3 regions of the Xenorhabdus sp. XBWT genome follow, and region 1 is predicted to be linked to each of the others. Evidence: riboswitches for the same ligand, from Rfam matches in the RefSeq annotation. Region 1 holds a riboswitch; each other region holds the start of a gene.
What was found. Region 1 has a riboswitch for thiamine pyrophosphate ahead of thiD (bifunctional hydroxymethylpyrimidine kinase/phosphomethylpyrimidine kinase). Riboswitches for the same ligand answer to the same signal wherever they lie in the genome.
Positions count from the first base shown of each region.

Region 2: it holds a riboswitch for thiamine pyrophosphate, as region 1 does, so the genes downstream of both, thiC (phosphomethylpyrimidine synthase ThiC) here and thiD (bifunctional hydroxymethylpyrimidine kinase/phosphomethylpyrimidine kinase) in region 1, are expected to answer to the same signal.
Region 3: it holds a riboswitch for thiamine pyrophosphate, as region 1 does, so the genes downstream of both, thiB (thiamine ABC transporter substrate binding subunit) here and thiD (bifunctional hydroxymethylpyrimidine kinase/phosphomethylpyrimidine kinase) in region 1, are expected to answer to the same signal.

Region 1 is NZ_CM180990.1:2,617,582-2,628,466, reverse strand. It holds gene mgrB (PhoP/PhoQ regulatory lipoprotein MgrB) at 19-174, shown strand; gene AC5JQI_RS11400 (amino acid permease) at 475-1,836, shown strand; gene cspE (transcription antiterminator/RNA stability regulator CspE) at 2,614-2,823, shown strand; TPP riboswitch at 2,955-3,047, shown strand; gene thiD (bifunctional hydroxymethylpyrimidine kinase/phosphomethylpyrimidine kinase) at 3,090-3,890, shown strand; gene fbaB (class I fructose-bisphosphate aldolase) at 3,989-5,038, opposite strand; gene trhP (prephenate-dependent tRNA uridine(34) hydroxylase TrhP) at 5,655-7,013, opposite strand; gene AC5JQI_RS11375 (MFS transporter) at 7,414-8,562, shown strand; gene baeR (envelope stress response regulator BaeR) at 8,599-9,306, opposite strand; gene baeS (envelope stress sensor histidine kinase BaeS) at 9,303-10,691, opposite strand; gene mdtC (multidrug efflux RND transporter permease subunit MdtC) at 10,700-10,885, opposite strand, start outside.
Region 2 is NZ_CM180990.1:419,468-430,352, forward strand. It holds gene AC5JQI_RS01800 (HesA/MoeB/ThiF family protein) at 1-436, opposite strand, end outside; gene thiE (thiamine phosphate synthase) at 430-1,104, opposite strand; gene thiC (phosphomethylpyrimidine synthase ThiC) at 1,088-3,079, opposite strand; TPP riboswitch at 3,228-3,352, opposite strand; gene AC5JQI_RS01815 (HAD family hydrolase) at 3,406-4,077, opposite strand; gene nudC (NAD(+) diphosphatase) at 4,321-5,097, shown strand; gene dcp (peptidyl-dipeptidase Dcp) at 5,228-7,432, opposite strand; gene hemE (uroporphyrinogen decarboxylase) at 7,875-8,939, shown strand; gene nfi (deoxyribonuclease V) at 8,944-9,621, shown strand; gene AC5JQI_RS01840 (YjaG family protein) at 9,698-10,288, shown strand; gene hupA (nucleoid-associated protein HU-alpha) at 10,475-10,747, shown strand; gene AC5JQI_RS01850 (DUF1481 domain-containing protein) at 10,765-10,885, shown strand, end outside.
Region 3 is NZ_CM180990.1:631,723-642,607, forward strand. It holds gene AC5JQI_RS02760 (ArnT family glycosyltransferase) at 1-182, shown strand, start outside; gene AC5JQI_RS02765 (SEL1-like repeat protein) at 791-1,948, opposite strand; gene AC5JQI_RS02770 (tetratricopeptide repeat protein) at 1,982-3,430, opposite strand; gene thiQ (thiamine ABC transporter ATP-binding protein ThiQ) at 3,615-4,316, opposite strand; gene thiP (thiamine/thiamine pyrophosphate ABC transporter permease ThiP) at 4,309-5,913, opposite strand; gene thiB (thiamine ABC transporter substrate binding subunit) at 5,889-6,902, opposite strand; TPP riboswitch at 6,991-7,095, opposite strand; gene rppH (RNA pyrophosphohydrolase) at 7,212-7,742, shown strand; gene ptsP (phosphoenolpyruvate--protein phosphotransferase) at 7,753-9,999, shown strand; gene lgt (prolipoprotein diacylglyceryl transferase) at 10,208-10,885, shown strand, end outside.

The DNA of each region.
Region 1 (10,885 bases):
CAATGAAATTAATCCAAGGTGGTTGAATTGAAAAATAAAAAAGTGGTTTTAACATTGTGCCTAATAGTAGTGTGTCTGTTTTTGTATTTGTTGGCATTGGATGTACCTTGTGAACGAGGCAACGGAGAATTTGAATTAGGTGTTTGTTCTATTACCCGCTACATACCTTTTTGATCTCTATCTCAATCATTATCCTGAATGTATGTGTGTTAACATACATACATGGTATTCATTCTTTGTAAATGGTGTTTTAATATCCATCTGATTCTAATTATAGACTAAATATCGAGTTAAATCAGCACATAACTAAAATTCATGATAGTTGAGACAATTTAAGCTCGACAAATTTTATGAAAATTGGGAGAGTGAGGTGATTCCTTTCTCTTTTCAGACTCAAAAAATACTCAGGTTCAAAAAAACAAATAGAATAGCTTTTAATGAGACGGATTCTAAGCACCGCAAAAAGAGGACTAAATGGCAGGACAACAAGAACAATCCACGCTTAAGCGTGGTTTAAAGAACAGGCATATTCAACTTATTGCTCTCGGTGGTGCAGTAGGTACAGGGTTATTTTTAGGTATAGCTCAAACCATCAAAATGGCAGGGCCTTCAGTACTACTTGGGTATGCAATTGGCGGATTTATTGCATTCTTGATTATGCGCCAATTGGGCGAGATGGTCGTAGAGGAGCCAGTCGCAGGGTCATTTAGCCACTTTGCTTATAAATACTGGGGCGATTTTGCGGGGTTTTTATCAGGTTGGAATTATTGGGCAATGTTCATTCTGGTCGGAATGGCAGAACTGACGGCCGTAGGCATTTATATCCAATATTGGTGGCCGGAAATTCCGACATGGGTTTCCGCAGCAATATTTTTTGTGCTGATAAATCTTATTAATTTGATTAATGTTCGATTATACGGTGAAACTGAATTCTGGTTCTCTATCATTAAAGTTACTGCGATTATTGGCATGATTTTCTTTGGAAGCTATTTGCTGATCAGCGGTAGTGGCGGCCCACAGGCAAGTGTCACCAATTTATGGCTGCAGGGCGGTTTTATGCCTAATGGGGTTTCCGGCTTGATCATGGCGATGGCGGTAATCATGTTTTCGTTTGGTGGATTAGAAACGGTAGGGATCACTGCGGCAGAGGCGGAAAATCCTGAGGAAAATATTCCAAAAGCAACCAATCAAGTCGTTTATCGAATCCTACTGTTTTACATCGGCTCACTGGCTATTCTGCTTTCACTTTATCCTTGGGGGAATGTAGTCGAAGGTGGTAGCCCATTTGTTTTGATTTTCCATGATCTGGATAGCTTTTGGGTGGCGAATGTCCTGAATATAGTTGTATTAACGGCAGCATTATCTGTTTATAACAGCGGCGTATATTGTAATAGTCGGATGCTTTATGGTTTGGCTAAACAAGGCAACGCGCCTCGCATTCTGACAAAAGTGAATAAACGTAGTGTACCTGTTTTATCTATTGGGTTATCAGCGTTGGCAACATCAATGGGTGTACTGATTAACTATGTTATACCGGGTAAAGCGTTTGAGTTGTTGATGGCATTGGTGGTAACAACGCTGGTTATTAACTGGATTATGATTTGTCTTGCCCACCTGAAATTCCGCGCAGCTAAGAATAAGGAAGGCACTAAGACAAAATTCCGGGCATTGTGGTACCCGTTTGGAAACTACCTGTGTTTAGCGTTTCTGGCGTTCATTCTTGTTATTATTCTGATGATGCCATCAATTAGTATTTCAGTTATTTTAATGCCATTCTGGATTGGTGTATTATGGCTGGGTTACTTAGTAGCCAAAGCAAAGAAAAAGGCTGCTTAATTCTTAATCTATTTCAGCGTATTTTCAGCCGGGTATTATGCCCGGCTGATTATTCTTATCAGTATTCCTCCATTTTTAACCTAATCCTAAAGGTATTATGCGTTTTATCATAGCTTAGTGACTCATAAGTAAGAGATTTGTCATATGATTAAGGATAAATTAAAACCACTTGATATGAATTATTTCATAGAAATAGTGTCATTAGTAGAACATATGGAGTGGCCAAATGACAAACTTCAGACTTTATAAATCTTATAAAGTCGTTTATCCATATATAGCGTAAAGACAAAAACATTATTATTGAATAATATTTAATAAATGATAAACAAAAAAGTAGTCTGGTTATATGCAAGATGATTATATTTTATGTTAATCAAGAGTTGAATAGAATTAGTGATAACTTTATAGTTATCAAAAATGGATTCTGGACCGTGATAACTCTCTGTTCTACTCTGCAATAGGCGCAAAAAACAGCATTATATATTAGGTTAATTAAAGTTGTTTCTTTGGGTTAAAATTTTATTTTTGTATATATTCATATGGTTAGGTTGATTAAAAATTGTTGGATAATTTCAAATAAGAATAGATGTTAAGATTTTCAAATATGTGCGTTGGCTCCAGCACCTGAAAAAAATGGCTTGCGATTATATAAAGAGTATGTGATAAAACACATGGGTAAACGGAGTACAGTTCTGTTAATAAATAACAGCAACGAATACTAGTTTGTTTATTTTCATGTCAATCGGCGAATTAAGTGATTCAAAGGAAATTTTTGAAATGGCAAAAATCACTGGTACTGTGAAGTGGTTCAACGAGTCCAAAGGTTTTGGTTTTATTACTCCAGCTGATGGTAGCAAAGATGTATTTGTACATTTTTCTGCAATTATGAAAGATGGATTTAAAACATTATCTGAAGGCCAGCAAGTTGAGTTTGAAATACAGGATGGTCCTAAAGGCCCTGCTGCCGCAAACGTCACAACTTTATAGTAATAAATTTATTTTGGTTGGCGTTTAACTTCTGACCAAATATATTTTATATTTATCGTTATTTTAGTTTCATTATCTGACGATAATCTATTGCAAATATCACTCTATTGGGATACTAATAGAGTGATTTTTATTTTGGCTCGGGGCGTTCTTGATTGAACTGAGAAGTACCCGTATTACCTGATCTGGATAATGCCAGCGTAGGGAAGTCATGGTATCTTTTATTTTGATACCCACTTTTCTTTTGCTGGTGAATAGGAGTCACCATCATGAGAATTAACTCACTAACTATCGCAGGGACTGATCCTAGCGGTGGTGCCGGCATTCAAGCTGATTTAAAAACCTTCTCCGCACTTGGCGCTTACGGTACAACGGTCATAACCGCATTGGTTGCCCAAAATACAAGAGGAGTCCAATCGGTTTATGATATTGATCCTCTCTTTGTTTCTGCCCAGCTAGAATCCGTATTTTCAGATGTTAAAATAGACAGTGCTAAAATTGGCATGTTATCCAATGCGGCCAATATCGCTGTAGTTGCAGAATCATTACGCCGTTACCCAGTTTCCCATATTGTATTGGATACTGTCATGGTGGCAAAGAGTGGTGATCCTTTGCTATTACCAGAAGCCATTGCGGCAATGATAGAGCAACTACTACCAATCGTTTCTTTGATCACTCCTAATTTGCCCGAAGCAGCAGCCATACTGAAATGCAATCCTGCGGAGGCAGAAAAGGAGATGCTACAGCAGGGAAGAGAATTACTTTCAATGGGATGTCAAGCGGTTTTACTGAAAGGCGGTCATTTGAACAATGAAGAAAGCCCGGATTGGCTTTTTACCCGTGAAGGAGAGTGGCGTTTTACCGCGCCCAGGGTGAATACCCGACATACTCATGGTACCGGTTGTACACTTTCTGCGGCACTTACTGCATTACGCCCACGTTATTCCGATTGGCAAAGAACTTTACCTTCTGCAAAAGCATACTTGCAAAATGCGCTGGCACAAGCAGATACTCTTGACGTTGGTCAGGGGATTGGTCCTGTGCATCATTTTCATCAATGGTGGTGAATTAGAGAGATAGGATTGTCATTGAATAATGGGGATACCAGTATCCCCATTGTGAAATATACCTATTTCCTGAAATCCATTGGGTACCAAAAGTTTGATTAGGCGATAGTAATATTCGTATCGAGATAGACATCTTGAACGGAGTGAATTAACTCAACACCTTCTTTCATTGATTTCTTGAACGCTTTGCGGCCAAGGATCAATCCCATCCCTCCAGCCCGTTTATTGATAACAGCTGTGCGAACTGAATCACTCAGATCGTTATCTCCGGAAGCACCACCAGAGTTGATTAATCCAGCACGCCCCATGTAACAGTTAGCCAGTTGATAGCGAACCAGATCAATCGGATGCTCAGTAGTCAAATTGCTATAGACACGTTTATCAGTATGCCCAAATCCAATGGCTGTATAACCACCGTTGGTTTCTGCCATTTTTTGTTTAACGATATCGGCACCTATTGTTGCTGCCAGATGATTCGCCTGACCCGTTAAATCGGCACTGGTATGATAATCAACGCCATCCTTCTTGAACGCTGAATTACGTAGATAGGCCCATAACACGGTAACCATGCCTAACTCGTGAGCACGTTCGAAAGCAGCTGAAATTTCTTCTATTTGGCGACGTGATTCGGGAGAGCCATAATAAATAGTTGCCCCGACTGCGACTGCACCCATGTTAAATGCTTGCTCGACGCTGGCATATAAAGTTTGGTCATATTGGGTTGGATAGGTCAATGCCTCGTTATGATTAAGCTTTACCAGAAACGGGATTTTATGGGCATAACGGCGAGAAACAGATGCGAGGACACCATAAGTTGAAGCAACACAGTTACAACCGGCCTCAATCGCCAATTTAACAATATTTTTAGGATCAAAATAAAGTGGATTGGCGGCAAAAGATGCACTGGCAGAATGCTCGACTCCCTGATCTACCGGCAAAATTGAGAGATAGCCTGTTCCGGCCAGACGACCATGATTTAGCAAGGTTTGCATGGAACGCAGGACAGTATTAGGTCGATTATTTTCAATCATTACTCGATCGACGAAATCTGTGCCCGGGAGATAGAGATTTTCTTGTGGAATGGTATTGCATTTGTGTTGCAATAAACTCTCTGCGTCTTTTCCTAATAACTTAGCGATATCAGTCATGATTAACTCCAGTTTGCAAAAGGCGCTACTGATTGTTGTTGATATTCAGATTAATAACAAGGCAAGTAGAAAGGGAAACAGCAGTGGATCGCTTCAGTTAATATAATAATTGCTAAAATCTGACCATTTTGCATCAAGGGAAAGTGAAATAATTTTTATCTGATAGAATGAAAAATAAACCTTAACCTATTCTATAACTGAATAATTTGAGAGGTGCTTTCTTAAAATTTCCTTCATTAAACTGAATAAATATTAATGATATTTATTGCGATATGATTCCCTTGATTATAATAAACAACGTTACTAAAAAATAATCAAAAAATAGCCAATGGCAGAGAGGGTAATCATTAAATTAATTTATTTTTATGGGACAGTGTTGGATTTTAACTTTTTGAAAGTTAAATATTTTATTTTTTATCGAATAAAAGAAAAGGCCAGCCCAAGGGAGATTGAGCTAGCCAAGGAGGTGGTTCCTAGTCTTACAGTAACACTTTTTTAGTTCTTCATTTTTCAGGGCTGATAATACGAGAAATAAAATAACATTGATGTGATCTGTTTCTAAAAAAGCAGAACAATTTCTTTAAAATCTTATTTCGAATTATTTCACTTGTAATTCTTATGAATGAGGTGTTCTGGTATTGCCACTTATCAATTTTCGAATAAGTAAGGCATATTTCAGTTCGATTTTTTCAGGAAAAGGGAGATAAACGATATGTCCGTCACCTGGAGCAATGTCTATTACCTGACCTTTCTTATTTATCATGGATTTTAACGTAAAGTTAATATTGCCCGATGGTGTCATAAGCTCCAGAGAATCGCCAACCAGAAACTTATTTTTCACGATAACTTCAGCTAATCCATTGACGCGGTTGCCAGTAAATTCCCCGACAAATTGCTGGGTGTCTGACACAGAATAACCGTATTCATAAGTTTGGTACGCATCGTGAGTATGGCGGCGTAGAAAACCTTCTGTATAGCCACGGTGTGCCAGACCTTCTAATGTGGTCATCAACGTTGGATCGAAAGGTTTTCCGGCAACGGCATCATCAATGGCCCGACGATATACCTGAGCAGTTCGGGCACAATAATAGAAAGATTTTGTGCGACCTTCGATTTTCAGTGAATGGACACCCATTTCTGTCAATCTTTCTACATGCTCAATAGCGCGTAAATCCTTGGAGTTCATGATGTAAGTACCATGTTCATCTTCAAAGGCAGACATATATTCACCAGGGCGTTTGGCTTCTTCGATCATGAATACTTTGTCAGTTGGTGCACCCTGACCTAATGTTGGCCCGATATTTTTGACAGGAATAGGGTCGTGCACATGTACAATGTTACCGACAGTATCTTCCTTACCTTCCTGCACATTGTATTCCCAGCGGCAGGCATTAGTGCATGTTCCCTGATTGGGATCGCGTTTGTTGATGTAACCTGATAACAAACAGCGACCAGAATAAGCCATACAAAGTGCGCCGTGGACAAAAACCTCAAGTTCCATATCAGGCACTTGTTGGCGAATTTCTGTAATTTCTTCCAGAGAAAGCTCGCGGGAGAGAATGACGCGAGTCAGTCCCATTTGCTTCCAGAATTTGACGGTGGCCCAGTTAACCGCATTGGCTTGAACGGAAAGATGAATATCTATTTCAGGAAACGCTTCGCGCACCATCATAATCAGACCGGGATCGGACATAATTAGGGCATCTGGTTCCATTTCTACGACCGGCTTCAAATCACGGATAAATGTTTTTAATTTTGCGTTGTGTGGTGCAATATTAACAACCACATAAAAACGTTTGCCCAATGAATGTGCTTCTTTAATGCCTTGAGCCAGCGTTTCATGGTTAAATTCATTGTTACGGACACGCAGACTATAGCGGGGCTGCCCGGCATAAATAGCATCTGCGCCGTAGGCGAACGCGTAACGCATGTTTTTCAAGGAGCCGGCAGGAGAAAGTAATTCTGGAGTAAACATAATATTAACGTTCTCGGTCTGAGTTCAAGTCAGTCCTTACCCTATTATTATCATTACTAAGGATAAGGTTAAAGGGACAGGGATTTTAGCGCCTATTCCTGCATTAGCACAAATATATTCTTGTCACCTGATGGGAGAGGAAAGGTGTTTTCTTTTTGTATTGAATGTCCTTTTTCAGACTGGTTTCATTGGCATAAGATGCACTGACACCAATAACCTGATGATTATGTGCTTATATTTTGCAAAATGCGCTTGCTATTTTTTGAATCCGTTCTAATTGCAATCGCCGGAATTGGATTCTATACGGTGTTATTGCAATGACGTATTATTCAGAAATAAATGCACGTTGTTTCAATCTCATAATAATCTGACCCATATTTTTTTCATTAGGAGTTCCATCATGCCAGCAGCCATTTGGGTTTTAGCCATAGCAACTTTTGGAATTGCAACAACGGAATTTATTGTTGCTGGCTTACTGCCTGAAATTGCAACTGAATTTAGTATTACCATACCAACCGCAGGATATATGGTGACCAGTTATGCGCTTGGAGTATTTGTTGGCGCGCCTGTTTTGATTATCTTGGGAGGGCATATAGAAAGAAAAAAGATGCTTTCTCTGCTAATGGTATTGTTCATTATCGGAAATGCACTGACCACGTTATCCCCGACATTTTATCTGGCAATTGTTGGTCGTATAGTTGCTTCTCTTACCCATGGGGCTTTTATGGGGATAGGCGCTATTATTGCTTCGGAACTGGTAGCAAAAAATAAAAAAACAATGGCAATCGCATTTATGTTCAGTGGCATGACTCTGGCCAATTTAGTCGGAGTACCTCTTGGAACATGGATAGGGAAGGTGGTTTCTTGGCGTGTGACTTTTGCAATCATTACGGCTATTGGTGTTATCTCATTACTGGGTATTTTAACGTTATTACCTAAGTTTAATCAGGAAAAACCCGCCAGTATCAAAAAGGAATTACTGGCTTTTACTCATATCCGGGTCTTGCTCGCCATGGGAATCACTATTCTGGGCCCAGCTGCATTTTTTACCACGGTGACTTATATCGCCCCTTTGATGGTCAATATTGCTGGATTCTCTGAAGGTGCAATTACATGGCTTCTTGTGGTATTAGGGTCAGGGTTCTTCGTTGGCAACATTGTTGGTGGCAGACTTGCTGATAAGGCAATGATGCCTTTGTTGTATTGGACTTTGGGATTACAAGCCCTCGTCTTGTTTATTTTTTGGTTGTATGGTGATAGTCAGTTCATTGCTTGTTTGAGTCTGTTTCTCATGGCTGCATTTGGCTTTGCCACAGTATCTCCCATTCAGCGTTTGGTGATGGAAAAAGCACAGGAAGTCAGCGCTGCTAATCTTGTTTCTTCAGTTAATATTGGCTTTTTTAATTTGGGGAATGCCGTCGGCGCATGGTTGGGAGGTGTCATTATTGCATCCAATTATGGTTATACCACCCTTAATTTGGCGGGTGGGCTGTTAGCTTCTATGGCGCTGGTACTGGCTGTTATTTCAGGCTTCCTTGAGCGTAGGTGAAACTGAACCCGCGTGCTAAAGAAGGCGTGAATATTGTCACATCAAACGGCATATTTCGGCTTCCCAACGATAACCCAGTCCATAAATTGATCGGATAAAAGATTTATCCTCATCCAATTGTTCTAGTTTTCGTCGTAAGTTCTTAATATGGCTATCAATAGTTCGGTCATTCACGATACGGTGATCATTATAAAGATTATTCAGCAACTGATCGCGGGAAAAAACACGCCCTGGTTGGCTGGACATTATCTTGAGCAAACGAAATTCGACGGGTGTCAGTTCAAGAACCCGTTCAAGATAGCGTGCCTGAAAGTGGCTTTCATCAATAGTCAAAGCCCCTTGTTCGCTAATAATATCCTGTGGGCGGTAGCAACGCCGCAAAATGGCCTTTACTCTGGCTACCATTTCCCGTGGGCTATAAGGCTTACAAATATAATCATCCGCACCAATTTCCAAACCGAGCAGCCGATCAATTTCTTCTGTTTTGGCAGTCATTATCACAATCGGAACATCAGAAAATTTACGAATTTCCCGACAGACCGATAATCCATCAAGACCGGGTAGCATTAGGTCAAGTAAGATAATATCGGGCTGGTTTTTTTGAACATGGTCAATAACTTCATCACCACGTTTAAGCCATTGGGTTTGATAATCAGCTGATTGCAGATAATCGACCAGTAGTCGCCCTAACTTTGGTTCATCTTCAACTATTAGAACGGTATATTGCGTGAAATACGTGCTCATGGTGTTTCAATTTTAGAGGATTTAATCAGTGGTAATTCTACGTGGATTTGAATACCACCTAAAGGCGCTCTGGCCGCGCGGATAGTACCATCATGCGCTTCAACGATATTGTAACAGATCGCCAACCCGAGTCCCGAACCGCCGCTTGAACGATTACGGGAGGATTCGCAGCGGTAAAAACGCTCAAAAACATGGTGGCATTGCTCAATAGTCAGCCCGGGAGCGCTATCCTGCAAATCGAGTATCCATTTTTGTTGATCTGAATAACTTTGAATCATCACTTTTCCCTGCTCAGCGGTATAGCATAGGCTATTTTCCAATAAATTTTGGAATAGTTGTATTAATCGATCGGGATCTGCAAACAGTGTCACATTTTCTTTGAAGCTCAATGACAATGTGATTTGCTTATCAGCAAAACGGCTCTGATAATTTGCGATGGAGATTTGCAATAATTGATTGATGTTTATCGGCTCTTTCCGATAAGACAGAGAACCTCTATCGGAAAGGGACAGTAAATGTAGATCGTTTACCAATTTTGTCAGGATGGTGACTTCCGCGAGTAAAGAATAGATGGTTTCCTGTGTCGGATGGCGTACACCATCCTGCAAGGCTTCTAACTCACCACGCAGAACAGAAAGTGGGGTGCGTAGTTCATGGGAGATATCCGCCATGTAGTCACGGCGCATTTGTTCATTTTTCTCCAGTGTACTTGCAAGCTGATTAAAGTCTGACGCTAATTTACCGATCTCATCTTTGCTGGATGGAATGACCCGAACACTAAAGTCACCCGCTGCGAGTTTATGTGTTCCTTCTACCAGCCGTTTAACAGGGCGCAATAGACTCCGGGAAAGGATAAAAGTAGCAATCAGTGCCAGTAAAGTTGAAAAACAGACGATAACCCAACTTGTAAATTGCTGCTGGTGGGCAAAACTGATATCAGCCTGACTGGTAATTTTGTCAGATTTGCTGACAATCACCCAACCGACAACCTTATCCTGATAAGTGACGGGCTTGCGATAACTTTCTGCGGGGATATTTCCAGAGTGACCCACCAGACGATTCATCTGAGCATCTACAACCCAGAATTGGGTACGCCAGCCCCGGGGCTGAGGCCCCTGATGGCTGTCGCTATTTTGCTCAATGGTACGAATAATTTGAAAAATGACTCGATTGTTTTGAGTCAGAAAATCCCAAGTACCGTATTGCTGATATTGTTCTGTTAGCGCTTCTGCCAGCGTTCCTGCCCGCATTTGACTATTTTGTTTTATATAGCCGATAAAACCGTGCTGGAAACTGAGGCGAATGCCCCAGTGCATTGTCACTAATACCAGCATACAGGTGGCAAAAATTGCCAGAAATAACTTACTGCTAATACCTATTTTCATCATAAATTTCATGATGTCTTAGTGAGTTGAGTTTTTGCTGCCCGATGATTGCGCTTTTTTTCACGTAACCTATCAAAGAATAAATACACAACAGGAGTGGTATATAGCGTGAGAAGTTGACTCATTACCAATCCTCCGACAATAGTAATACCCAATGGGAAGCGTAACTCAGCGCCATCCCCATTACTCAATAC
Region 2 (10,885 bases), 2.1 Mb from region 1:
GTTTGTTTTCTGCAACGCAAGCGGTATTGATGGCATGGCGGGTTGCCATGTTGTCGCAACAATCCAGTACTAAATCTGCTTTCCTGACTGCGTTCAACAAAGATTCATTATCTTGCCTTTTGGTCAGTTCTGTTACTGTGATCAGTGGGTTCAGGCCTGTCAGTTGTTTTACTGCCAACTTTGCTTTATTTGCGGGAATATCACCTGTGCGATAGAGGATCTGGCGTTGCAGATTGGAGATATGCAATTGGTCATCATCCGCAAGATAAAGAGTTCCGACTCCCGCTGCTGCGAGATAGAGTGCCGCAGGTGAGCCTAATCCACCGAGGCCAACAATCAGTACCTTGCTGATTTTTAGTTTTTCCTGACCTTCAGGGCCAATGTCTTCCAGTAATAATTGGCGACTGTAACGCATAAATTCTTGATCGTTTAACATAAAAGCCCCCGATCCTGACCTTCAACTAAATGAAGTAAACTGGCTGTTACCTGCCGCCAGTCTTTCGCTTTTGTAATGGCACTGACCAGTGCCACGCCACCGACACCGGTTGCAACAACATCCGGTACGCGTTCCAGTGAGATGCCGCCAATGGCAACGGTAGGATATTCCGGTGTTATTTCCACTTGATGTTTGAGTGTGTCAAGTCCCTGTGGTGATGAAAGCATCTCTTTCGTGGTGGTAGGGAAAATATGCCCCAGTGCAATATAAGAAGGACGCAGGGCTTTTGCCCGCGCCAGTTCCTGTTGGCCATGGGTGGAAATACCCAGACGCAATCCCGCTTGCCGGATGGCATTGAGATCAGCGATATCCAGATCTTCTTGTCCCAAATGAACGCCATAGGCTTGGTGTTTAATAGCTAAGCGCCAGTAATCGTTAATGAACAAACGGGCGTTGTAGTGGCGGCCAAGTATTATGGCAGTTTGAATATCTTTCTCTACCTGCTTTTCTGGTTGATCCTTGATACGCAGTTGCAGGGTTCTGACGCCTGCTTTCAGTAAGCGCTCAATCCATATCAGGGAATCCACGACAGGATAAAGCCCCAAGCGTTGTGCTGTCGGAGCAAAAGGAGCTGATAGATGTGTTGATGTGTCAGGCTGACTTTTCATGGGGTACCTCCTCTGCGCTGTGATAAAGTTCACTGCCACGGGTGCGAAATTCTTCCGACATATGTTCCATTCCTGCTTCCTGTTCTAGTTTTGCTGCATAATCGCGTACATCTTGCGTAATTTTCATGGAGCAGAATTTTGGCCCGCACATAGAACAGAAATGGGCGACTTTGCCGGATTCTTGCGGCAGGGTTTCATCGTGATAGGCGCGGGCGGTATCAGGGTCAAGTGCCAGATTGAATTGATCTTCCCAGCGGAATTCAAAACGTGCTTTTGACATGGCATTGTCACGGATTTGAGCACCGGGATGGCCTTTAGCAAGATCAGCGGCATGGGCCGCGATTTTGTAAGTGATCAACCCCTGCTTCACATCTTCTTTATTGGGTAAGCCGAGATGTTCTTTGGGGGTGACGTAACACAGCATGGCACAGCCAAACCAACCGATCATGGCAGCCCCGATGCCGGAAGTGAAATGGTCATAACCGGGGGCGATATCGGTTGTCAGTGGCCCTAAGGTATAGAATGGCGCTTCGTGGCAATGCTCCAGCTCTTCCATCATATTACGGCGGATTAACTGCATCGGGATATGCCCTGGTCCTTCGATCATGACTTGAACATCGTATTCCCATGCGATTTTGGTCAGCTCGCCGAGCGTATGCAGTTCTGAAAATTGTGCTTCGTCGTTGGCATCTTGAATTGAACCAGGGCGCAGTCCATCCCCCAAAGAAAGGGAAACGTCATAGGCGGCGCAGAGTTCACAGATTTCCCGAAAGTGGGTATAGAGGAAGTTTTCCTGATGATGGGAAAGACACCATTTCGCCATGATGGAACCACCACGGGAAACAATGCCTGTCAGCCGTTTGGCAGTCATTGGAACATAGCGCAGCAATACCCCGGCATGAATGGTGAAATAATCAACTCCTTGCTCGGCTTGCTCCAATAAAGTGTCGCGGAACATTTCCCATGTCAGGTTTTCCGCTATTCCGTTAACTTTTTCCAGTGCCTGATAAATCGGGACAGTGCCAATAGGAACCGGACTGTTGCGCAGTATCCATTCGCGGGTTTCGTGGATATAGCGTCCGGTGGAGAGATCCATCACGGTATCTGCGCCCCAGCGGGTAGACCAAATCAGTTTTTCCACCTCTTCTTCGATGGACGAAGTCACGGAGGAGTTACCGATGTTGGCATTTACTTTAACCAGGAAATTGCGGCCGATAATCATTGGCTCGGATTCCGGGTGGTTAATATTGGCGGGGATAATCGCGCGACCAGCCGCCACTTCCTGACGAACAAATTCTGGTGTGATGTTTTCCGGTAAATTGGCGCCGAAATTTTGTCCCGGATGTTGTTGGCGGAGCACTTCACTGTGAATGCGTTCACGCCCCATATTTTCGCGCAGTGCGATAAATTCCATTTCTGGTGTGATGATGCCTTGGCGCGCATAGTGCAATTGGGTGACGCGCTTTCCTTGCTTGGCTTTCAGCGGATGCGGGCGATGGCGAAAACGCAGGTGATCAAGCCCTGCGTCTGCGAGGCGTTGTTGGGTAAAGTCGGAGCTAAGAGTGGAAACGGGTTCAATATCATTGCGTTCGTCGATCCACGATTGGCGGATTTTGTGCAATCCCGTTTGTATATCCAGTACGGAAGTAGGATCGCCATAAGGGCCTGAGGTGTCATAAACCGGAACTGGTTCGTTTTCCTCAAATTGGGGATTCTCTTTGGTGCCGCCGGTGAGTGTAGAGGAAAGTTGGATCTCACGCATCGGAACTTGGATATCAGGGCGTAAGCCTTCAAGATAAATACGTTTTGAATTGGGAAAAGCCACCCCTTGAACGGTGTTGATAAACGTCTGTGCGGCATCTCGTTGAGCCTTGCGCGGCCTTGCCTGATGGGGTTTTGGAGAAATATCAGCTGTTGGGATAATGGTATTTGGAATAGCGGTATTTGAGATAACGGTATTATTGGACTTAGACATAGCAAATTCCTGACTGTGTTATCACCTGTCTCATTGCTGGTCAGGCTTAAGTTGAGAAAATTGCTTGTCTGGAGCTCGCAGGGAGTAATGGTTTGTAGCTGAACATGGTTTGTACACGATGCTGTCATAGGTGTACGTAATAATCAGCGAGGTGATTACTCTTGTTCCCTTCGCGGGTATTAGCCCGATCAGGTTCTGCGGATCCCGAATAAACGGTCTCAGCCTGTGTCCATCGTGGTATACGCTGAACGCTAGGCACTCCGACAAGAAAAACACCCCAGAGTATAAAGGGGATTATAAAAACTACAACCTTTAACTGTAACCTTTTAGTGTGACCCTAAAGTCCAGTTCAATTGCGTCCATCCGTGAATTTCGGCTTCCGATTGCAAACGAGGGTCTGCATTGATGGTAAAAACTTCGTCAGCAAATAAACACATTGGTAAATCATTTATAGAGTCTGTGTAGAATGAAATATGCTGCGGAGATAAATTCTGTTCTGATAGCCATTGCTGCAAGCGGGTGACTTTTCCTTCGCGGAAAGTGAGGGTTCCCAGAACATTACCGGTATAGCAACCCTCTTCCATTACCATGTCGATCCCCATTACGGTTTGGACACCGAATGCAGCCGCAATTTTCTTCACCACGAAAGAGACGGTGGCGGAAATAATAATGATGGGAATGTCTTGCTGCCGGTAAGTATCCAGTTGTTTTTGGGCTGCGGGATAGATGAGTGGTTTGATTTTTGTTTCTACAAAATCAGTTAGCCAGATATCAACTTGTTCTTGGGAGATTTTGTGCAGTGACTGCATGCTGAATGCCAGATATTTGTGCATATCCAGCTTACCTGCACAGTAGTCAGCTATCATTTTCTGGTCTGCCTCAAGAAAACGGGGATCAGTAATGATATTTTTCTCCCATAGATATTGTGTCCATAACCGGCCGGAATCTTTGCAAATTAATGTTTCATCTAAATCAAATACGGCAATTCGCTGTGACATGGTTGCTATTCCTCAATTTAATTTAATGTATTTTTATTTATTTAATTCGGATCGTATACCTGCAAATTTTCAATTTGTAGAGTAGTCAACAAAGATGACACTTGAAAGACGAAGAGTATAAATGAGTATTAATTAGGGTGGCTAATAGAGCAGATTGCAGACGGAAGATAATGAAAAGAGTATGCTGAATTTGGACAAAATGCCATGAAGACAATCGTACAACTCATGATGGAATAGATATAGATGATACAGCAAAAATTGACAGGTACAGAACAGGGCTGGTGGATTGTCAGTCTTGAGAATCAAGTCTGGCTACCACAGGGGGAATTACCAACAGGGACTGCCCGCGAATGGTCATTGCAGAACCACATGGCGCAGCCCATCGGAGAATGGTTGGGGGATACAGTGTGGCTGATCCGCCATAAAATGGCTTCAGATATGTCTTCTCACCGCTTATTTGTTGATCGGGAAACCAAATTATTTCAATTGGTAGGGCGTGCTGTGCAATTGGCTGAGTTTTATCGTTCACATCATTATTGTGGTTACTGTGGTCATGAAATGAAGCATAGTCAACATGAATGGGCCTGTTTGTGCAATCACTGTCAGGAATGTTATTACCCACAAATTGCTCCCAGTATTATTGTTGGCATTCGTCGTGATGACCATATTTTGTTGGCACAGCACCAGCGTAGCCGAAATGGTATTCATACTGTGCTTGCTGGGTTTGTGGAAGTCGGTGAAACGTTGGAAGAAGCGGTGCATCGCGAAGTGATGGAAGAGAGTGGAATTAAAATCCGTAACTTGCGATATGTCGCTTCTCAACCATGGCCTTTCCCGAACTCATTGATGGTAGGATTTTTGGCCGATTATGATAGCGGTGAAATTACAATTGATCCCGTTGAACTTATCAGCGCAGACTGGTATCGCTACGATAACCTTCCTTTGATCCCTCCTTCTGATACGATTTCCCGTCGTTTAATTGAAGATACGGTTGTGTTATGTCGCCAGCAGTCATGTTAATTGCTCAATGAGTTGAGAAAGGCCTTTTAAAAACATGTTCGGATCTGCAAGGGGATAACCGGCAACGGCTAATACAACTGTGACTGTATATCCCCTTCATTTTAAAACCCATAAGGTATGGCAATATACCTTATTCTTTTTGTTCCTTTAGGCCCCGGTTTTCTAGCATAGGCTCAATACTTGGTGGCTTACCGCGGAAGTCGATATACAGCTTTTCCAGGTCTTCACTATTGCCATGTGACAGCACCTTATCGCGGAAACGTTGTCCATTTTCTGGCGTCAATCCTCCGTGTTCGGTAAACCAGGCAAAGGCATCGTCTGCCAGCATTTCTGTCCACAGATAAGCGTAATAGCCGGCAGCATAGCCGCCACCCCAAATGTGTTTGAAATAGCTGGAACGATAGCGCGGGGGCACGTAGCTGAGAGCGATATTGTCTTGTTGCAGAGACGCCTCTTCAAATTTATCTACATCCTTCTGTGGCTGATCAGCGGCCAGCATATGCCAGTGCATATCTAACAATGCGGCTGACAGCAGCTCAGTCATGAGGTAACCTTTGTTGAATTTGTCAGCCTTATTGATCTTATCCACCAACGCCTGTGGCATGGTTTCACCGGTTTGGTAATGCTTGGCGTAATGGGCAAATACCTTTGGATCACGCGCCCAGTATTCATTAAGTTGTGAAGGAAATTCCACAAAATCACGGGCGGTATTGGTTCCGGACAGGCTCGGATATTTCTGATCGGCAAACATGCCGTGCAAGGTATGCCCAAATTCATGGAACAGGGTAATCACTTCATCATACGACAATAGTGCGGGCTGGCCCGGCGCAGGTTTGGTAAAGTTGGTTACGTTGTAAATCACCGGTTTGGTTCCAATGAGCTTTGACTGACCGACAAAATTACTCATCCAAGCTCCACCCCCTTTGTTGTCGCGTTTGAAGTTATCGGTATAAAACAACGCCAACGGCTTCCCGTCTTTATCGAAAACTTCATACACGCGGACATCGGGTTGATAAACCGGAATATCTTTACGTTCTTTAAAAGTGATGCCATACAGCAGATTAGCAGCATAGAATACGCCATTGTTCAGAACGTTATTCAGCTCGAAATACGGCTTAATCTGTGACTCATCCAAATCATATTTTGCTTGGCGTACCTGTTCAGCATAAAACGACCAATCCCAAGCCTCCAGCTTGAAGTCTCCTTTTTGCTGGTCAATCACTGCCTGAATGTCTTTGGCCTCGCGCTCAGCGCGTGCTGTTGCCGCTGGTACAATATCGCGTAAAAATTTCAGCGCGGCTTTAGGCGTTTTTGCCATCTGATTTTGCAGTTTCCACGATGCATAATCCGGGAAGCCCAGCAGCTTAGCCTGCTCAGCACGGAGCTTCGCTAATCGGCTCAGGGTTTGACGCGTGTCATTATCGTCACCTTTTTCGGCTCGGCTCCACGAGGCTTCAAATAACGCCTTACGTGTATTGCGATCTTTCAGGTCTTGCAAACGTGGTTGCTGAGTGGTGTTTTGCAATACCAACAGCCATTGGTTGTCTAGCTTACGCTCATTGGCAGCCTGAGCAGCCGCAGCAATTTCGCCATCGGATAGCCCACCCAGCCAGGCTTTATCTTGAACCACCAGCGCGCCATTCTTGGTTGCTGCCAGCAATTTATTGGTGAACTGGGTACTGAGTATTGCTGCTTCCTGATTCAACGCTTTTAACTTTACTTTATCCGGATCAGACAAGTTAGCCCCTGCTAACTCGAAGCGTTGATAAGTCACTTCCACCAATCGGCGCGATTCCGGGTCCAGATTCAACGTTTCGCGCTGCTGATAAACAGCTTTGATACGGTTGAACAGTTTACTGTTCAACATAATTTCATCCTTCATCGCCGCCAGCTTTGGTGAAACATCCTCATCCAGTTTTTGTAGTTTGTCAGTGCTGTTAGCCGATGTCATCGTTCCAAATACGCTAATTACCCGTGTCAACATTGCGCCTGATTTCTCCAGTGCGACAAATGTATTTTCAAAGTCAGGCGTGGCGGGATTATTGGCTATCTTCCCGATCTCTTCCAGTTTCTGTTTAATACCGGCAGTAATTGCGGGTGCATAGTCTGTTTCTTTTATTTTATCGAACGGAGGAGCCTGAAATGGTAGTTCGCTTGTGGAGAAGAAAGGGTTTTTGCTCTTGTACTGCTGTTGATTAGCTTCACCGCTCACACTCACCTCCTTTACCTGATCACTTGATGCGTTCGTGTGGTCAGAACCCGGTTTATTTTCTTCGGCCTGCGCCTGAGTGCCTAGTGCCAAGCCAATAGCCAGTACTAAAGTGGATAAACGTATCAATCGAAACTCCTCCATGTAGGTCTAATAGGTTATTTATCAATGAAAATAACTTCATAAGTACTTTGATGCAGTCAATTAACTAACGTAAATCAATTCATTTAACGATTTACTGAAGAGCGCGAACAATGAAGGATGATGGCAACGTGAGAAGTCCTTCCTTTGTATAACACATTGGTAACACAAATGTAACATAATGGAGGCAATGAGCTGGTAGGCATAGTCCTTGTTCCGGGTTTTGTGACTCCGCCCATAAATTTTTTCAGCCGGTGTCGTTCGTTATATACCCAATGGATTTCGAGTTACAGCCAATAAAGCCGTAGTTTGAAAGACGACGGGTGTTGCTGCTTGAACGTTTATTTATTGGAGGTCAAGACGGAAGTTCGGTTTCCGACGTGTTATCATGCGCACGCTTTTTGTCGATAATCAAAGGGAGCCTGTCATGAATGAGTTGAAAAACGACCGCTATCTGCGTGCCTTATTACGTCAGCCTGTTGATATCACACCTGTGTGGATGATGCGTCAGGCCGGTCGATATTTACCAGAATATAAAGCGACACGTCAGGAGGCGGGAGATTTCATCTCGTTATGTAAAAATACTGAGCTGGCTTGCGAAGTCACGCTTCAGCCCCTGCGCCGTTTTCCTCTGGATGCTGCGATCCTGTTTTCTGATATCTTGACTATTCCTGATGCGATGGGGTTGGGGCTTTATTTTGAAGCAGGAGAAGGGCCACGTTTTCAATCTCCGGTTCTTAATCATGCCGATGTGGAAAAATTGCCTGTCCCTGATCCAGAAATGGCGCTGGGCTATGTGATGGATGCTGTTCGTGCGATCCGCAAGGCGTTGGCAGGTCAGGTTCCTCTGATCGGTTTTTCCGGTAGCCCGTGGACACTGGCAACCTATATGGTTGAAGGAGGAAGCAGCAAGGCATTTACCAAAATTAAAGCCATGATGTATGCTGAACCTGCGACATTGCATATGTTACTGGATAAATTGGCAAACAGCGTTATTCTATATCTGAACGCGCAAATTAAAGCGGGCGCTCAATCTGTCATGATTTTCGATACTTGGGGTGGAGTCTTATCTCATCGCGCTTATCTGGAGTTTTCCCTGCAATATATGCATAAAATTGTAGATGGATTGATCCGTGAACACGAAGGCCGTCGTGTGCCTGTTACCCTGTTTACCAAAGGGGGAGGTCAATGGCTTGAGGCGATGGCGGCAACGGGGTGTGATGCACTTGGGTTGGATTGGACGACGAATATTGCTGATGCCCGCCGTCGTGTTGGAGATAAGGTTGCTTTACAGGGTAATATGGACCCATCCACGCTGTATGCTGCACCGGCGCGAATTGAAGAAGAAGTTTCGAGAATTTTACAAGATTTTGGTGTAGGCAACGGGCATGTTTTCAATTTGGGACATGGCATTCATCAGGATGTTCCACCAGAGCATGCCGGCGCCTTTGTCGAAGCAGTACACAGACTTTCAGCAAAATATCATCAATGACTTTATGATTGACACAAAGGCACTACGTCAGGAACAGATAGAGACATCATGGCAGGTTATCCGCCATGATGTGTTTTCTACATCTTTTACGCCAAAGTTGATTGCGGGTGCTGATGTTGGGTTTGAAGATGGCGGTGCGGTGACGCGTGCCGCTATTGCGGTTTTGCACTATCCCTCATTAGAATTGCTCGAATACCAAATCGCCAGAATTGACACAGTACTTCCCTATATCCCCGGCTTACTCTCATTTCGTGAATATCCTGCATTGATGGCTGCATGGCAAAAATTAAGACTGCGGCCTGATTTGCTTATGGTGGATGGTCAGGGGATTGCCCATCCCCGACGTTTTGGAATAGCCAGCCATTTTGGATTGCTGGTGGATGTTCCAACAATCGGTGTAGCAAAAAGCCGCCTGTGTGGTGAACATGCATCTGTAGGAGATGCTCCGGGAAGTCGTCAGCCGTTGGTGGATCGTGGTGAACAGATCGGTGTCGTATTCCGCAGCAAAAAAAGATGTAATCCGCTCTATATTTCCATCGGTCATCAGATCAGTATTAACAGCGCGGTATTCTGGGTTGAACAGTGTATGAAAGGTTATAGACTCCCTGAACCGACTCGTTGGGCGGATGGGATCGCCTCAAATAGGCCGTTTTTTAAGCAAACAATGCAGAAAAATCTATAATTTTGGCGTAAATGTGTGGATATTCTTGATTTTCAGGTAAACTTCGGCGCAAATTAAGCATTATGAGTAACGACCAATGTTAAGAAACCCGATCCACCTGAGGTTGGAGAAGCTTGAAAGTTGGCAACATTTGACTTTTATGGCTAGTCTATGTGAGCGGATGTATCCAAACTATCAGGTGTTTTGTCTCCAGAGTGGGTTTGCAGACCCCTTACAGTATCGCCGTATTTTGGATCTTGTGTGGGAAGTATTGGTCGTTAAAGATGCAAAAGTGAATTTTGATAGTCAGCTGGAAAAGTTAGAGGCCATTATCCCATCATCAGAGAGTTATGATATTTATGGTGTGTATCCAGCGATTGATGCGTGCATTGCATTGAGTGAAGCAATTCATTCTCGTTTGAGTGGCTCGACGTTAGAACATGCAATAGCTGTCAGTGAAATGTCCGTCCGTACTGTTGCTATGCTGGAAATGACGCAGGCTGGTAGGGAAATGACTGAGGATGAATTAAAAGTATTACCTACCATTGAAGAAGAGTGGGACATTCAATGGGAAATTTACCGTTTATTGGCTAATTGCGAAGAACGGGACATCGAACTAATTAAAGGATTAAAAGCTGATCTCCGTGAATCGGAGGTTAGCAATATCGGCATAAATTTGGAGCAATAACTCATAAAAACGTGACTTAATGCTTGATTTGCCGTATTTAAAGGCTTCACATTTGCCCTCACTCTGTTCTACATTGGGGGGCGAAAAGAAGTGGCTATCGGTGCGTGTATGCAGGGGTGCTGTCAAATCGGCATATCCGTCGCACTCGATGCTTTGCAAACGATAAACACACTGTAAGGATAATCTATGAATAAGACCGAATTAGTTGATGCAATTGCAGCAGGCGCAGATCTGACTAAAACTCAGGCTAAAGCTGCTCTGGAGTCAACTTTGAATGCAATCACTGAATCCCTGAAAAATGGTGATGCAGTGCAGCTGGTAGGCTTTGGTACTTTCAAAGTTAACCACCGTGCAGAACGTACAGGCCGTAACCCACAGACTGGTAAAGAAATTAAAATTGCAGCAGCAAACGTACCTGCTTTCTCCGCTGGTAAAGCACTGAAAGACGCAGTTAAGTAATCTCATTGCGAAAAAAAATGAGAGGGGGATATTTAAAACCCCTTTTGTTGATTCTACAGGGGCTGTTAGCATTAGGGTTCATCTCTTTGCTCAGCGCCTGTTCGATTCAACCCAAAACACCACTTTTCAACGCCAGTG
Region 3 (10,885 bases), 2.0 Mb from region 1:
AGAAACAGAAAGCATTTGATACTCCTGAAAAATGTGAATGGTTGATGGTTTTATCCGAAGAGGTTGATCCCGCTCCGGAGGGAATGGAATTATTTTGGCATGGTCATAGACCAGATGAAGATCGTGAGAATTTAGTTGTTTATAAGAAAGTGGAGTTAAACGATATAAAATCGAATCAGTAGAGGTAAGTTATTTAACGGGTTGGATGGTGGCTTTTTGTACCACTATCTCGCCTAGTAAGTTTTAAATATTCCGTAACTATGTGATATTACTTCCTGAGTTTATTCATCTTCTGGCCAATACCTTACAAGGGAGAAAATGCAAAGGAGCAATATCTTGGGTAAGTATAAATAGTGATGAATTAATAAGAGATACACATATTCATTTGATACTTGATGGCATCAATATAGAAGAGATAATTAATAAGTATCTTGGATATTAATTTAAATGAAGATGCTAATAATAGTAATAATGAGTTTGTGTTCGTGGATTTAAATAATAATAGATATAAAAATATAAAAAGTACAACTGGAAAAATGGTTGTCCCACGATCCCTCCTTGGATGGGGAATAAATGCCTTATATGGGATAAGTATGCTCTACACCTAGAGACAAAAGAAAGAGAAGATGAAGATAGATATGATGGTCTATCCCGATTATTCCATATCTTTTGATACTCTCAGGATGGTGGAGGGATATTACATAAATTAAAGATAATTGAGTTAATGGTTTTTTAAATAAAGCGTCATTAAGTGACGCTTTATTTAGATTCTGTAAGCTAAATAGAGTTTTTATGAACGATTCAGTTTTTCTTTTAATTCCTGAATTTTTGTTTCTAAATTACTAAGACCTTTATCTGACGCTTTTTGATAGAGTTCAAGTGCTTTTTTATAATCTCCAGGCACTACATGACCAAGTTCATAAATCATTGCCAGATTTCTCTGGGCATAAGCATCGCCTTGATCTGCCGCTTTAATAAACCATATCATAGCTTCGAAACTATCTTTTTTTACACCATTTCCATACCAATAAAGTTGACCAATATTATTTTGTGCGGTGGAATCACCTTGAGCTGCGGCTTTCAAAAACCATTTCATCGCAACGGAACCATCTTTTGGTACACCCAACCCTTTCATATAAAAGAATCCTAAGATATTCTGGCCATCCGGACTCCCTTGTTTGGCTGCTTTTGTACCCCATACGATCGCTTTTTGATAATCTTGCTCTACACCTAACCCTTTGGCATAAAAAAGACTCAGCGTAAACTGCGCCCTTTTATCCCCTTGCTCAGCAGCTTTGGTATACCATTTGGCGGCTTCGGAGTAGTTTTGAGGGACCCTTAATCCCTCACTATAAATATCGCCAAGTCTATTTTGTGAACGGACATATCCCTGCGTAGCGGATTTGGTATACCATTTGATGGATTCACTATAGATTTGCTCTACACCTAATCCATTAAAATACATGTATCCCATATTAGCTTGTGCAGAAGCTTCATTTCTTTTAGCGGCTTTGGGACACCATTTCAATGCTTCTTGATAGTCTCGTGCTACGCCTAATCCTTCTATATAAAAATAACATAAAGATGCTTGTGAATAGACATTTCCTTGAGTAGCGGCCGAGGTATGCCATTTAACGGCTTTTTGAGAATTTTGTTGTACACCTAATCCACTATTATAGAGAGAGGCAAGATAATATTGAGCTTCTGTATTTCCCTGATTTGCGGCTTGTTGATACCACTTGTAGGCTTCTTTGTAGTCTTGCTGTATACCTGATCCTTTTTCGTACAACCTCCCTGTTTTATATTGTGCGGTTGCATTACCTTCTGTCGCTAATTTTAAGCAAACAGAAAATGATTGTTCATTTATTTTGCAGGGATCATTGAGTGTAAATGCAGAAATTAATGGGCTGAAACTGAGAAAAAAGCAAAGTAACAATAGGCGTTTCATATATTTATTCCTTATTTTTATAGGAGTTTTCCATTATTTATTAAGTTTGTTGGTCAGTTCTTTCACTTTTAATTCAACATCAGTTGCACCGTTATCAGCGGCTTTTTGATACCATTCGAGTGCTTTTTCATAATCCTGTGGTACAACTTTTCCTTGCTCATAAATCATGCCCAGATTTCGTTGGGCTAACTCTTCACCCAACTCTGCTGATTTAGTAAACCATTCTATCGCTTTTTTAGAGTCTTTTTTTACACCTTCTCCATTGAGATAATGTGAGCCAATATTATTTGCCGCTGTCGGAGAACCCTGATCAGCCGCTTTCATAAACCATTCGATTGCTTTTGTACTATTTTTGAGTACGCCTAATCCTTCACTATAGATATAGCCAAGATTAGATTGTGCATCCACGTCTCCTTGATTAGCGGCGAGGGTATGCCATTTGATGGCTTCTTTATAATTTTGTTTTACACCTTTTCCAACTTGATAGAAATGTCCCAGCATAGACTGCGCATCAGTATCCCCCTGTTCAGCAGCTTTGGTATACCATTTGGCAGATTCTGTGTAGTTTTCTATCCCATCTGTACCATTATAATAGAAAGCACCGAGTTCAAGTTGTGCATCCACATCTCCTTGGTTAGCGGCGAGGGTATACCATTTGATGGCTTCTTTATTGTCCTGAATGACGCCTAAGCCATTCAAGGAGAAATAGCCCATATTATATTGGGCTGAAGCATAGCCTTGCTCAGCGGCCAAGAGTGTCCATTTGACTGCTTCTTGATTATCTGGTGAAACACCTAAACCCTTTCTATAGAGATTACTAAGATTAAATTGTGAGTACATATCTCCTTGTTCAGCGGCTTTGGTATACCATTTTGCAGCTTCTTGATAATTCTGTGGAACACCCTGCCCTTGATTATAGAGATAACCCAGTTTAGTTTGTGACTCACTATTTCCCTGTTCAGCCGCTAAGGTATACCACTTTACGGCCTCTTTATAATCTTGTGTTACACCTAATCCGAAGTGGTAGAGATAACCAATATAGCTTTGCGCATAAGTATTTCCTTGATTGGCTAATTGGAGATGTTTTTCAGCTTCTGCTGTGTACAATTCATTAAGTTTAGATTGGACGTCGGCATTACCTTGCTCAACTGCTTTTTCATACCATTCGATGGCTTCTTGGTAGTCTTGTTCTACGCCTAACCCTTTCTTATAGAATTCACCAAGACTGGTTTGTCCATTGACATTATTTTGGTTGGCGGCATGGGTATACCATTTGAATGCCTCTTGATAGTTTTGTTCTATACCTAATCCTGTTTCATACAATTTCCCTGTTTTATATTGCGCTTCGGCATTTCCTTGATTGGCTAATTTTAGGCAAGTAGAAAAGGAGGTTTTATCTATCTGGCAGGGATCGTTTGGAGTACATGCAGTTGTCAAAAGACAGAAGCTAAGAAGAAAACAGAGTGGCGTTAATCGTTCCATGTTGTTATTCCCTATTTTTATGGGTGCAATCGGGGGAAAAGAATAACGCCAAACATTAGCAAAAATTATATGGTTTGAAAATTATATATAGATCTCTCAGTACTGTAATCAGCGAAAGTTTTATCTATTTATTATGTCTATCAAATGAGGCGTATTATTGATAGACATCATATGATTTTCTGTTTTAAATATTGGTGATACCCAAAATCACCGCCTCTTTTGCCTCACCACTTACCAACCTCTCAGTCTTCCCATCATAATGAATTTTTCCGTCCACAATCAGCAAAGAACGCGGAGCGATTTTCGCTGCGTCATCAAGATTATGGGACACCATAAGTAAAGTAATTTGGCGTTCACAGCATATTTGATCCAGCAATTCCAGCATCTCATTGCGCAAAGCAGGATCGAGCGCTGAAAATGGTTCATCCAGTAATAAAATCGGTTGATGGCGGACTAAACAACGAGCCAGTGCCGCCCGTTGGCGCTGTCCGCCAGAAAGCTGGGACGGCAGGCGAGGTAAATACGCCTCCAGCGATACCTGAGAGGCAATTTGCTGGAGTGTTTTCTTTTGCTCTGCATTCAATCGCAACCCGGGATGCAATCCTAAACCAATATTTTGCTCAATGGTCAAATGGGAAAACAGGTTATTTTCCTGAAACAGCATGGAAACAGGCCGCTTGGAAGGCGGTGTATTTGTGTGATTTTTGCTATCCATCCAGATATTGCCTTGCTCTGGAAATTGGAAACCCGCAATTAAACTTAACAATGTGCTTTTGCCCGCTCCACTTGGGCCGAGGATCGCAATGCGCTCTCCAGCTTTAATGCCTACATCAAAATGCATAGCAAGATGTTTATAGGTGTAAGTGACATTTTCGAGTTTAATCATGGCGTCGGCCCGGTAAGCGTTCAATTACAGTGAACAAAATAAAACAGAGAAGCAGCAACAGGAATGCGGTCACGGCACCATCCTGATTGCGATAGGCTCCAATTTGTTGATACAGGTAATAAGGCAAAGTACGGAAATCTTCGCTTGCAAATAACGCGACAATACCGAAATCTCCAATTGATAGAACATAGGCAAAAGCCAACGCTTGTGCTAATGGAATTTTCAGCGCCTTGAACTCAATCCAGCGTAGGCGCTGAATACCTTGAATATTGAGTGAACGGCACAGGGGATTGTAGCGTTCTGCCAGATCACGCATCGGATTTTCCAATACTTTCAGGGCATAAGGGACGGCCATCAGCGCGTTGGTCAAAATAACCAATCCATAAGGTGATTGAGGTAATCCAACAGTTGTATTCAGCAGAAGAAAAAAACCCGTGGCAAGAACAATTCCCGGCATGGCAAGGATCAACAAGCCGCTGGTTTCTATCGCTTGTCCCCAACGGGGAAAGTGGCGTAAGCGTAATTCCCGGCTGCTCCATAGCAACATCATGGTCAGTATTACACACAGCAGCCCCGCTCCCAGTGCGATAATGACCGAAGTTGTAAAGGCTTGCCATAAAGCAGGCTGGCGTAAAACATCAAAAATACTGCTGTTTAAACCATCCACAATAACTGCCAGCAAGGGGGGGAGTAGAAGCAACAAGGCCAGACTAATCAGCAGGCCATCAAATAATTTCCGCAACCATGAATCCTGTGGATTGCGCCATTGTTGTTGATGACCATAACCCACTGATAGAGCGCCTTTGAGTTTTTGGCTGATCAGTACCAAGCCAACGCAGCAAAATAGTTGAATCATCGCAAGCAAAGCCGCATGTGCAAGATCGTAGTCATAGCTAAGAGCTTGGTAAATCGCTAGTTCAATAGTTGTTGCCGCAGGGCCTCCCCCTAAAGCGAGAACGGTAGCAAAGCTGGCAAAACACAGCATGAAAATCAGTGCGCCTGTTGGTAAAAGTTGGCGGCGCAGATAAGGCCATTCAATAAAACGAAAATGTTGCCATTCATTCATACCAAGCTGGGCTGAAAGTTGCCGCTGTTCGATTGCGATACTTTCCAGCGATTGCAGCAGCAGGCGTGTTGCCATCGGCATATTGAAGAAAATATGAGCCAGCAAGATCCCTTGTAATCCATAAGGTGTAAAACGATATTCAATACCTAACCATTGGAAAATATTTGCCAACCAGCCTGTTTGACCATAAACGGTAAGGATACCAAACAAAGCGACCAAAACCGGCAGGATCAATGTCATTGCGCATAAGCGCAGAAAGAGAGCCTTACCGGGAAAATGGCGGCGGTAAAGTGATCTTGCAAGGAAAATGGCGGGCGTCACCGATAATACGGCGGATAAAAATGCTTGCCAGAAAGTGAATCGAATGACATGCCAGAGATAACTGTCATTCAAGAATTCCTGCCAATTACTTTCAGGCGCATTGAACCACAGCGCCCCAAATGCAGACAAGGCAACGATAATCAATAAACCGGAGGCAATGACCCCCGGTAATAACCAGCCTGCTATTAGCGGCTTACAGCGCTTTGCCATGTACGTATCCATTTTGTACGGTATTTTGCCACTTCATCTGCGTTGAATTGCAGAGAGTTCTCAGGAACAGGAAGTTGTTTGAAAACGTCAGGCAACGGAATATCAATCACAGGATACATCCATTGAGTTGTTGGAATGACTTGCTGAAATGCTGGAGAAATCATGAAATTCATGAATCTCTGTGCTAATTCAGGTTGCTTACTTGAGGCTAACTGGGCTGCTACTTCAATTTGTAAATAGTGGCCTTCCTTGAAGATAGCCGCTGCATAATTATCTTTTTTCTCTGAAATGATGTGATAACCCGGAGATGTGGTATAGCTCAGTACCATATCGCCCTCACCTTTCAGAAACAGGCCATAGGCTTCACTCCAGCCTTTCGTGACGGTGAGTGTCTTTTTGGCAACTTTTTGCCATTCCTGTGCTGCTTTGTCGCCATAGAGATCTTGCATCCAGAGCAGGAACCCCAAGCCCGGAGTACTGGTGCGAGGGTCTTGGTAAATAATCTTCCAATTCTGGTGGTCATTGATTAATTCATCCATACTTTTGGGTGGATGAGGTAAGGTATTCTTGTTGTAAATAAAGGCGAAATAACCGTAATCATAAGGAATGAACGTATTATTATTCCATGAAATGGGTAATTTCAGTTTTGAAGTATCGATATGGCTTGGTGTGAACAATCCGGTTTGTTGAGCCGCTTGAATCAGATTGTTATCCAATCCCAGAACGATATCCGCTGATGTTTTTTTGCCTTCCATCCGCAAACGGTTCAGTAAGGAGACCCCATCTTCCAGAGCGACGAGTTTCAGTTCACAATTGCACCCTGTTTCAAAAGCTTTTTTAATGGCAGGCCCCGGTCCCCATTCAGAGGCAAATGAGTCATAAGTATAAACTGTCAGCGTAGGCTTTACTTGAGCCGTCTGAGCAAAAACACTGGCAGAAATCGAGAGAGTACTAATGGCAATAAAGCGGGAAAATAATTTCTTAAACACTTTGCTCTCCTATCGTTATTAACAATGGTTATTAGAAGATTGGCAAAGGATCTGAGAAGGAGCTAAATGAAAATTACTTATTTTAATCAATTATTAGCATCCCAAATCCCTACTCCGGTACTAACCGGTTCAGGTCCGACGGGTTTGTTCTCAGCAGCAATATTTTGCAACAACTGCACCCCGTTGAGATGGTCGTATTGTAGAGACTTCGGCCGGGTCTGCAAAGTCCAATCATAGAGGTTTACCGCTTGAGATGAGTGTGAAACAATTAGTTATCTTTTCAAATTCGTTTTATCGAGAGGTAGTCTGGTGATCGATGATGATGGCTACCGCCCGAATGTAGGAATTGTAATTTGTAATCGCCAAGGTCAGGTTCTATGGGCTCGCCGCTATGGACAGCATTCTTGGCAGTTTCCTCAGGGGGGGATAAATCCAGGGGAATCACCAGAGCAAGCAATGTATCGCGAGTTGTTTGAAGAAGTTGGTTTAAATCGCAGAGATGTCCGGGTTCTTGCCTCGACCCGGAGCTGGTTGCGTTACAAATTACCCAAGCGTTTGGTGCGTTGGGATACAAAGCCCGTCTGTATTGGGCAAAAGCAACGTTGGTTTTTATTACAGTTGTTGTGTAATGAAGCTGATATTAATGTGCAGCGCAGTAATACGCCGGAGTTTGATGGCTGGCGTTGGGTTAGTTACTGGTATCCTGTCCGGCAAGTGGTTTCTTTTAAACGGGATGTATATCGCCGCGTGATGAAAGAATTCTCTTCCATTGTGATGCCAATGCAGGAACCTGCTTCACAGCTCTATTCGCCTTATTTATATCGTCGCAGAAGAAATTAGGTAACAGTTTATGCTCATGCGCTTACGAGAAATTGTTGAAAAGGTTGCGATGGCAGCCAATTTATCTGAAGCGCTTGAGCTACTGGTCAATGAAACCTGTCTGGCAATGAATACGGATGTTTGCTCTATCTATCTGGCAGATCATCAACGTCAGTGTTATTACCTGATGGCAACCAGAGGGCTGAGAAAACCAAAAGGGCGTTCGGTCAGTTTAGCTTTCAATGAAGGTGTTGTGGGTGAAGTCGGGCGTTTGTCTGAATTAATTAATCTTTCTGATGTTCGTGACCATCCCAGTTTTAAATATATCCCCCAAGTGAAAGAAGAAAGTCTGCGGGCTTTTTTAGGTGTCCCGATTATTTATCGCCGCCAGTTGCAGGGGATATTGGTTGTTCAGCAACATGAACGGCGCCTGTTTGATGAAAGTGAAGAATCTTTCATGGTAACACTGGCAATGCAGCTTGCTGTTATTCTTGCTCAGGTGCAGACAAAAGGGATATTTGGTCAGTACCGCCAGAGTCGTATTAAAGCACTGGCCATTTCCAATGGCATCGTCATGTCCCAAGGGTGGCAAGACCGTTCACAACCTTTGCTGGAGCAGGTATCTGAGGCATCAACCTTGGATTATCAATCTGAACGTCTGAGATTAATTCGTGCTCTGGAAGAAACAACTGCGGAGTGCCGTCGAATCAGCAAGCGTTTCACCTCTAGCTCGCAGAAAGAAAGTGCTGCCATTTTCGATCTCTATTCTCATTTATTAAATGATCCCCAACTCAAGCAAGATCTGTTTTATTCAGTTGATAATGGTTTTGTCGCTGAATGGGCAGTCAAAACTGTGATTGAAAAATACGCCGGGCAATTTGCCAGCCTGCAAGATCCTTACATGCGGGAGAGGGCATCTGATCTGCGTGCTCTTGGACAACGGGTATTGTTTCATCTGGATGATTCTTTCACTGATGCCACTCAGTGGCCGGAGCATTTTATCCTGGTTGCCGATGAACTCAGTGCCAATTTGTTGGCTGAGATGCCACAGGAACAATTGACCGGAGTGATTGTGCGTGATGGCGCAACGCATTCCCATTCCGCTATTCTGGTTCGTGCGATGGGGCTTCCTGCTATCATGGGGGCAGATATACAACCTGAGTTGTTGCACAATCGGACGCTAATCCTTGATGGTTATCGCGGTGAGATTTTTATTGAGCCAGAGCCGTTGATTGTCCAGGAGTATCAGCAAATAATTGAAGAAGAACAGGTTCTCAGTAAATTAGCTGAATGTGAGCAGCAACAGCAGGCACAGCTTAAAAGCGGAGAACAAGTGCTTGTGCAACTCAACGCAGGGCTTAGTTTAAAATATGAGCAGCAGATAGCGGACAGTATTGATGGCGTTGGACTGTATCGTACAGAGATCCCTTTTATGCTGCATAGTGGTTTTCCATCAGAAGATGAGCAGAAGAACCGTTATCAAGAAATATTGGAACTTTTCCCTGATAAGCCGGTGGTGCTGCGAACGCTGGATGTTGGTGCAGATAAACAACTTCCTTATATGCCGATTAATGAAGACAACCCTTGCCTTGGTTGGCGTGGAATTCGTATCACGCTGGATCAGCCTGAAATATTCCTGATTCAGCTCAGAGCGATGCTAAAAGCCAATGCTTCCACTGGCAATCTAAAGATACTTTTGCCGATGGTGACAAGCATTGAGGAAATTGATGAGGCACGAAAACTGCTTGAGAGGGCGAAATCTGAGGTTGAACAAGCCATCGCCAGAACGATTACCATGCCACAGATTGGCATTATGCTTGAAGTCCCTTCCACTATTTTTTTGTTGCCGCAATTAAAGAAACGGATTGATTTTGTCTCTATTGGCACAAATGACCTGACCCAATATTTGCTTGCGGTAGATCGCAATAATACACATGTAGCTTCACTATATGATAATTTGCATCCGGCGGTAATTAGAGCTCTGAAACTGGCTTTTGACGAATGCCAACGCCTTGCTCTCCCTATTAGCATATGTGGTGAAATGGCAGGTTTACCGATCGGGGCATTAATATTGCTTGGTTTAGGTTATCGTAGTCTGAGCATGAGTGGCCGGAGTGTTCCTCGTATCAAATACTTGCTGCGCCATTTGGATGCTAATGATCTAGAACGTCTTATCAGCGTCATATTGAAAGCTGAAACTAGTGGGCAGATCAAAGGGTTGGCAGCCGAATTTATGGAGGCGAATAGTCTGGGTGGCCTGATTCGGGGTGGTATTTAGTGTTATCCATAGCACTTAATCAGCTTACGCCCGACGGGTTTCAAGATGTAATGCCGCCAACAACGCAGTAGTTTGAAAGATGAAGGGAATAGTTGCCTATGCTATTATTTGCAATTATTTGTCTTAAGTTATTCAAGCAATATAATTCATTTGCAACAGATGATTTATTCACAATAGCATTCACACAACATATTTTTAGTGGGGAACGATGAGCACTAGCTATCTGGCATTTCCTAACATTGACCCTGTCATGTTTTCAATCGGGCCCGTATCTCTCCACTGGTACGGTTTTATGTATCTGGTTGGTTTTGTTTTTGCCATGTGGTTGGCAAATCGCCGTGCGGCACAACCGAACAGTGGCTGGAACAAAGTCGAAGTCGAGAACTTATTATATTCAGGGTTTGTCGGGGTTTTCGTTGGCGGACGTCTTGGCTATGTCCTGTTCTATAATCTCCCAATGTTCCTTGATAATCCCCTTTATCTGTTCAAGATTTGGGACGGAGGCATGTCTTTCCACGGTGGGTTGGTAGGGGTTATCTGTGCCATGTGGTGGTTTTCGCGCCGTACGAAGCGCCACTTTTTACAGACTGCTGATTTTGTCGCTCCGTTGGTTCCCTTTGGCTTGGGGATGGGGCGTATCGGTAACTTTATCAATGGGGAGTTGTGGGGTCGTGTTACGCTTGATACACCTTGGGCGATGTTGTTCCCGAGTTCCCGCAGCGAAGATATTGCATTGGCTACAACCAACCCTTCTTTATGGCCGATTCTGGAGAAATATGGTGTCTTGCCCCGCCACCCGTCCCAGCTATATGAGATGATACTTGAAGGCATCGTGTTGTTTATCATTCTTAACTTATTTATCCGTAAATCGCGCCCGATGGGGAGC